DNA from 3 places in the Nocardioides sp. GCM10028917 genome. Region 1 is predicted to be linked to each of the others. Evidence: predicted binding sites of a transcription regulator. Region 1 holds the regulator's gene; each other region holds the start of a gene.

Region 1 (2,263 bases):
GGAGGCGGAGAGGGAGACGACGGCGGCCTTCGTCGCGGCGTACATGCTGTAGCCCGGCACCGGCCCCAGGCCGGCGAGCGAGGCGATGTTGACGACGTCCCCGCCGGCGGGGCCGAACGCAGCGAGCGCGGCGCGCGTGCCCCACGTCGTACCCAGCAGGTTCACCTCCACCAGCCGGCGCACCTGCTCCTCCGACAGGTCGACCAGGGAGCCGTCGTCACCCACGCCGGCGTTGTTGAACCACGCCGTCAGCGCCCCGTGCCGCGCGGCCTCCTCAGCCACGAGGCGGTGCGCGTCGGGATCGCGTACGTCCTGGGCGAGGCCGGCGACCGCGCCGATCTCCGCCGCCGTTGCGGCGGCCGCCGAGCCGTCGAGGTCGCCGATGACGACTCGGTGCCCGTGGGCCACCATCAGCTCCGCGATCCCGCGTCCGATCCCGCGAGCCCCACCGGTCACGACGCAGGAGGAAGGCGGACCGGTCAGCGGGCTGGTCGACATGCCGGGACACTAGCGACACGCGGCTTCGAACAGGTGTTTGATCCTGCGGCATCCCGAGGTCTACGGTGGGCGCACCAGATCCTCCCTGTCCAGCCGCGGACGGAGGGGTCGACGCTAGTGGAGGACGCATGGCCAAGCAGGACGACAAGAACGTCATCGAGATGCCCGACGGCCCCCCGGACGCCACCGGCCTGACCCCGCGCCAGCAGCGGGTGCTCGCCACGATCAAGGACTCGATCGAGACCAAGGGCTACCCGCCCTCGATGCGTGAGATCGGCCAGGCCGTCGGCCTCACCTCGTCGTCCAGCGTCGCCCACCAGCTCCGGGTGCTCGAGGGCAAGGGCTTCCTCAAGCGTGACCCCAACCGACCCCGCGCCCTCGAGGTCTTCCTGCCGGAGGTGATGGCGGCGCGGCGCAGCATGTCGAGCGCCGAGGAGACGTCGTACGACGAGACCGGCATCGGCGACGCCAACCCCGTCGCCACCAACGTCCCGGTCGTCGGCCGCATCGCCGCCGGTGGCCCGATCCTCGCCGAGGAGCAGGTCACCGACGTGTTCCCGCTGCCCAAGCAGCTCGTCGGCGAGGGCACCCTCTTCCTCCTCGAGGTCTCCGGTGACTCGATGGTCGACGCGGCGATCTGCAACGGCGACTACGTCGTCATCCGCCAGGAGCAGACCGCCACCAACGGCCAGATCGTCGCGGCGATGATCGAGGGCGAGGCGACCGTCAAGACGTTCCAGCGCAAGGACGGCCACGTGTGGCTGCTGCCCCACAACGACGCCTACGACCCGATCCCGGGCGACAACGCCACGATCCTCGGCGTCGTGACGGCGGTGCTCCGCAGCCTCTGATCGACCGGGGTCTCGTGACGGGACTCCGTCCCTCCTCGACCAGCGGGGGCGCGGTGACCAGCGAGGGTGCACGATGGCGGCATGAGCAACGTCGAGCAGTCCTATGACTACGTCATCGTCGGTGCGGGGGTCGCCGCGGCGAGCGCCGTGAAGGGCATCCGTTCGCAGGACGAGTCCGGGCGGATCGCGGTCCTCGGCTCCGAGCCCGACAAGCCGGTCTACCGGCCCGTCCTGACCAAGGACCTCTGGCTCAAGGACGACGAGACCCTCGAGGGGTCCTCGCTCGCCGGCGACCTCGACGAGGACGACGCCGTCAACCTGGTCACCGACACCACGGTGACCGAGATCGACCCCGGCGCGCACGTCGTACGCCTCGCCGACGGCAGCAGCGTCGGCTACGGCAAGCTGCTGCTCGCCACGGGCGCCGAGCCCCGCGTGCTCGACGTCGACCCCGGCCCGCGGGTGATCTACTACCGCACCGCGGCCGACTACCAGCTCCTGCGCGCCGTCGCGACCGAGGGCAGCCACGTCGCGGTCATCGGTGGTGGCTACATCGGCTCGGAGATCACCTCGTCCCTCGTGCAGAACGGCGTGCAGGTCACCCTCGTGCTCGACCTCGAGGACGTCCAGGAGCAGATGTTCCCCCGCGCCCTCGCCGCCACCCTCACCAAGGCCTTCGCCGACCGCGGCGTGACCGTCGTGCACGGTTCGGTGGAGGGTGGCCAGGAGGAGGACGGCGGCGTACGGATCCGCCTCGGCGACGGCACCTCCATCACCGCCGACGCAGCCGTCATCGGTGTCGGCGTGCTCCCGCGCACCGGCCTCGCGGAGGCCGCCGGCCTCGAGGTCGACAACGGCGTCGTGTTGGACGAGCACCTGCGCACGAGCGACGCGGACGTGTACGCCGCGGGCGA
Region 2 (2,263 bases), on a different contig from region 1:
AGGTCGTCCCCGGGCTTGTCGACGGCGGGCGTCACACCCAGCTTCTCGAGGATGAGCTTCTCGATCTCGTTGGCGAGGTCGGGGTTGTCGCGCAGGAAGTTGCGCGAGTTCTCCTTGCCCTGGCCGAGCTGGTCGCCCTCGTAGGTGTACCAGGCGCCGGCCTTGCGGATCAGGCCCGCCTCGACGCCCACGTCGATGAGGCCACCCTCGCGGCTGATGCCCTTGCCGTACATGATGTCGAACTCGGCCTGCTTGAACGGCGGAGCCACCTTGTTCTTCACGACCTTGACGCGGGTGCGGTTGCCGACCATGTCGGTGCCGTCCTTCAGCGTCTCGATGCGACGCACGTCGAGGCGCACCGAGGAGTAGAACTTCAGGGCCCGACCACCGGTCGTGGTCTCCGGCGAGCCGAACATCACGCCGATCTTCTCGCGCAGCTGGTTGATGAAGATCGCGGTCGTGCCGGAGTTGTTGAGGGCACCGGTCATCTTGCGCAGCGCCTGGCTCATCAGTCGGGCCTGGAGGCCGACGTGGCTGTCGCCCATCTCGCCCTCGATCTCGGCGCGGGGCACGAGCGCGGCCACCGAGTCGATGACGATCAGCGACAGGGCACCGGAGCGGATCAGCATGTCGGCGATCTCGAGCGCCTGCTCACCGGAGTCGGGCTGGGACACGAGGAGCGCGTCGGTGTCGACGCCGAGGTTCTTCGCGTAGTCGGGGTCGAGCGCGTGCTCGGCGTCGATGAAGGCGACGATGCCGCCGGCCGCCTGGGCGCTGGCCACCGCGTGGAGGGCGACCGTCGTCTTTCCGGAGGACTCCGGGCCGTAGATCTCCACGACACGACCGCGCGGCAGGCCGCCCAGCCCGAGGGCCACGTCGAGAGCGATCGACCCCGTGGGGATCACCTCGAGCGGCGCACGTGTCTCGTCGCCCAGTCGCATGACCGAGCCCTTGCCGAACTGCTTCTCCACCTGTGCGAGCGCGGCGTCGAGGGCCTTCTCGCGGTCTGCACCAGCCATTGCTGTGTCCTGTCTTGTCGTCGTGTCGTGAGAGGTACGTCTGCGACGCTAGGGCGAGCCACCGACAGTCCCTGATCAGGACGGTCGAACGCTGTGGACAACCTCGCCCCTCGTCGTACCTGTGGATGCACAGTAGCCCGAACAGGTGTTCGACGCGCTACACCGCCTCGGCGTGTCGGCCACCGAGTGCGTGGGGCCGAGGAGCGGCTCAGGAGTGCCGGCGGGTCGCGGCGCCGGCGACCACGACCGCACCCGCCAGCAGCGCGGCGAAGGTCGCGAGCGCGGGGTATCCCAGCTGCCCGACGATGACCCCGGCGAGGGCTCCTCCAGCGGCGGCGGTGAGCGCCATCGCCATGTCGGAGGTGCCCTGCACGTCGGTGCGCGCCTCGATGGGCGTGCGGTCCGCGATGACCGTCGACGCGGCAACCGTCGCGCAGGACCAGCCGACGCCGAGGAGGAACAACCCCGCGAAGATCTGCCACGAGGTCCCTTCAGGTGACAGGCCACACAGCGCGAGCGACACCAGCAGGACCACTCCCCCCGTGATCAGGACGGCCGCCCTGCCGAAGCGGTCGGCCGCCCAGCCGACGAGCGGCGAGAAGGCGAACATGCCGAGCACGTGGATCGAGATGACGAAACCGATGACCTCCAGGTGCGCGCCGCCGTGCTCCATGTGGAGCGGCGTCATGATCATCACCGTCACCATCGCCGCGTGGGCGCAGGCCATCGCCACCACCGCGGCGCCGACCGCCGGCACGTCGCGCACCACCGCGACGAAGCTGCTCCAGGACCGCCCGCGCGGCTCGGGACCGGCGCTGGGCACGACCCCGGCCGTCTCTTGGGCGAGGAGCAGCGGGTCGGGTCGCAGCCGCCACGACACCCACCCGGCCGCCACGACGAGCACGACCGCACCGATGGCGAACCCACCGGTCAGCTCGGGCACCCCCATGGAGCGGGCGACGCTCGCGCCCACGCCGGTGAGGTTGGGGCCGGCGACGGCCCCGACCGTGGTCGCCCACACGACGACCGACAGGGCACGGGCACGGTGCTCCTCGGTCGCGAGGTCGGTCGCGGCGTAGCGCGACCCGTTGTTGACCGCCGTGGTCGCTCCCAGCATGAGCGCGCCGAGCAGCAGCACCGCCATCGAGTCGACGACACCGGCGACGACGGCCAGGACCGCGCCGGTCGCCCCGATGAGGTAGCCCGCGACCAGGCCGACACGTCGCCCGCGGCGGCGCATGACG
Region 3 (2,263 bases), on a different contig from region 1:
CCCGCCGGGGACGACCCGGCAGGAGCCGCGCTCAGCGACGCCGACCTGGGCATCCTGGGCGCGTCCCGAGCACGCTACGACGCCTACGTGGCCGGCGTGCGTGCGGACTTCGCACACGTCGCCGACGACGACTTCCGCGTCGGTCGGGCAGCGGTGCTGCGCGACCTGGTCGCCCGGGCGCACCTGTTCAGCACCCCGCACGCGCGCGAGCTGTGGGAGGACGCCGCGCGGGCGAACCTCCGGCGCGAGCTCGCAGGGCTCGAGGGCCTCAGCGGTCGTTGAGCTGGAGGTAGACCGTGAAGCGGTCGTGCCGGTAGCAGGTGCGCGAGACCTCGACGATGCGGCCGTCGGACACGGCGCGGCGCGCGTGGCGCAGCACCGGGTCGCCCTCGTCGACCTCGAGGACCGCGGCCTCGTCGGCACTGGCTCGGTCGGCGCTGATGGAGTCCTCGACCTCGGTCGGGCGCAGGCCCCTGGCAGCGAGCGCCTCGTAGAGGCTGGTGGGAGTGCCGTGCTGGAGGAAGCCCGGCAGCAGCACCTCGTTGAGGTAGGCGTCCTCGACGCACACGATGGCCTGGTCGGCGCGGCGCAGGCGCCGCCAGTGGAGCACGGGGTCACCGGGCGAGATGTCGAGCGCCCGCGCGACACCGGGGCCGGCCTGCTCCACGCGCGCGAGGAGCGTCTGCGACTCCGGCAGCATCCCGCGGCGACGGATCTCCTCGGTGAACGAGGTGAGCCGGCCCGAGGTCCGGGGTGGCTGGGCGACGAAGGTGCCGCGTCCGGGGATCCGCTCGAGGAGGCCCTCGGCGACGAGGGCGTCGAGCGCCTGGCGCACGGTCATGCGTGCCACGCCGAAACGGGCCACGAGCTCGCGCTCGGACGGGGCCGCCGCGCCCGGCGGCTGGGCGTCGATGAGTCCCCTCACGTGCTCGCGGACCTGCACGTGCTTCAATGCCCGCTGACGCGGGACGACGAGGTCCACGGGTTCCATGACACTCAGGCTAGGACTGGGCTGGACCGGCGGTCTGCAAATTGACCAAGCCTGTGGTAAACCCTTGACAGTTTCTTGATGTTCGAACAGACGTTCGATCCATCGCGTATGATGGCCGCGTGGACTTCCAGACGTCCCTCTTCGCCGACGCCACCGCGGATTCCGCGGTGCTGTCCCCTGAGCGTCGCCAGCTGTCCCACGGAGCGTGGGTCGACGTGCAGCGCAACTGGCTCTGCGACCCCGACGCCGTGTTTTCCGCACTCGTCGATCGCGTGCCCTGGCGGGCCGAGCGGCGCGAGATGTACGACACCGTGGTCGACGTGCCCCGACTGGTGCACACCTACCTCGCCGACGACCCGCTCCCCCATCCCGCGCTCACGCAGGCGCGCAGCGCGCTCACCGACCACTACCTCCCCGAGCTGGGCGAGCCGTTCGTGAGCGCCGGTTGCTGCTACTACCGCGACGGTCGCGACTCGGTCGCGTGGCACGGCGACACGATCGGCCGCGGCCGCTCCGCCGACACCATGGTCGCCATCGTGAGCGTGGGCGACCCCCGCCGGCTGCTGCTGCGCCCCCGGGGCGGCGGTGCATCGATCGCGTTGACCATGGGTCACGGGGACCTCGTCGTGATGGGCGGGTCGTGCCAGCGGACCTGGGAGCACGCCGTGCCCAAGGTCGCCCATGCCGGACCGCGGATGTCGGTCCAGTTCCGCCCCCTCAACGTCTTCTGATCACGACCTCCGCAGCACCCGCCGCAGCAGCAGCAGGACGACGAGGGTGGCGAGTGCCTGCTTCCAGTACGACCTCGCGAGCACCGGGAGCACCGCACCGCCGAGGTCGAGCGCCTCGGGCTCCCGCGGCGGCGGCTTCGGTGGGGAGGGCGGTTCCGGCGGCGTGGGCGGCGTGGGCGGTGGCTGCGCACCACTGTCCGCAGCGGCACCGACCGGGGGCTCGACGGACCCGGCGGCTCCCGCGCCGCTCACCTCGCTGGCACCCACCAGGGACGCGGCGCCCGGCGCCGTGTCGGTGGGGCGGGTCGCGTCGGCAGGCCCCGCGAGCCGCTGCTCGAGGCAGGCGACGAACTGCCCGAGCAGCTTGTCGGAGACGTCCTGCATCACCCCGCGCCCGAACTGCGCCGGCTTGCCGGTGATGGCCAGGTCGGTCTCCACGGACACGTCGGTCGAGCCGCCGGCCTCGGCCATCGAGACCGTGACCTTCGCCCCCGCCGTGCCGTTGCCGCGCTTGTCCTTGCCCTTGGCGTCGACGACGAAG

What was found. The regulator LexA, encoded in region 1, represses DNA repair genes until DNA is damaged. The targets are predictions, from matches to a motif close to TCGAACANNTGTTCGA.
Region 2: the regulator LexA is predicted to act here: its motif matches at 1,157-1,172, upstream of recA (recombinase RecA).
Region 3: the regulator LexA is predicted to act here: its motif matches at 1,074-1,089, upstream of ACFQW6_RS21215 (alpha-ketoglutarate-dependent dioxygenase AlkB).

What each region holds. Positions count from the first base shown of each region.
Region 1 is NZ_JBHTFL010000007.1:34,818-37,080, forward strand. It holds gene ACFQW6_RS09540 (SDR family oxidoreductase) at 1-498, opposite strand, end outside; gene lexA (transcriptional repressor LexA) at 627-1,349, shown strand; gene ACFQW6_RS09550 (NAD(P)/FAD-dependent oxidoreductase) at 1,431-2,263, shown strand, end outside.
Region 2 is NZ_JBHTFL010000003.1:482,859-485,121, forward strand. It holds gene recA (recombinase RecA) at 1-1,019, opposite strand, end outside; gene ACFQW6_RS05670 (MFS transporter) at 1,228-2,263, opposite strand, start outside.
Region 3 is NZ_JBHTFL010000013.1:228,663-230,925, reverse strand. It holds gene ACFQW6_RS21225 (hypothetical protein) at 1-282, shown strand, start outside; gene ACFQW6_RS21220 (GntR family transcriptional regulator) at 269-991, opposite strand; gene ACFQW6_RS21215 (alpha-ketoglutarate-dependent dioxygenase AlkB) at 1,111-1,722, shown strand; gene ACFQW6_RS21210 (SRPBCC family protein) at 1,723-2,263, opposite strand, start outside.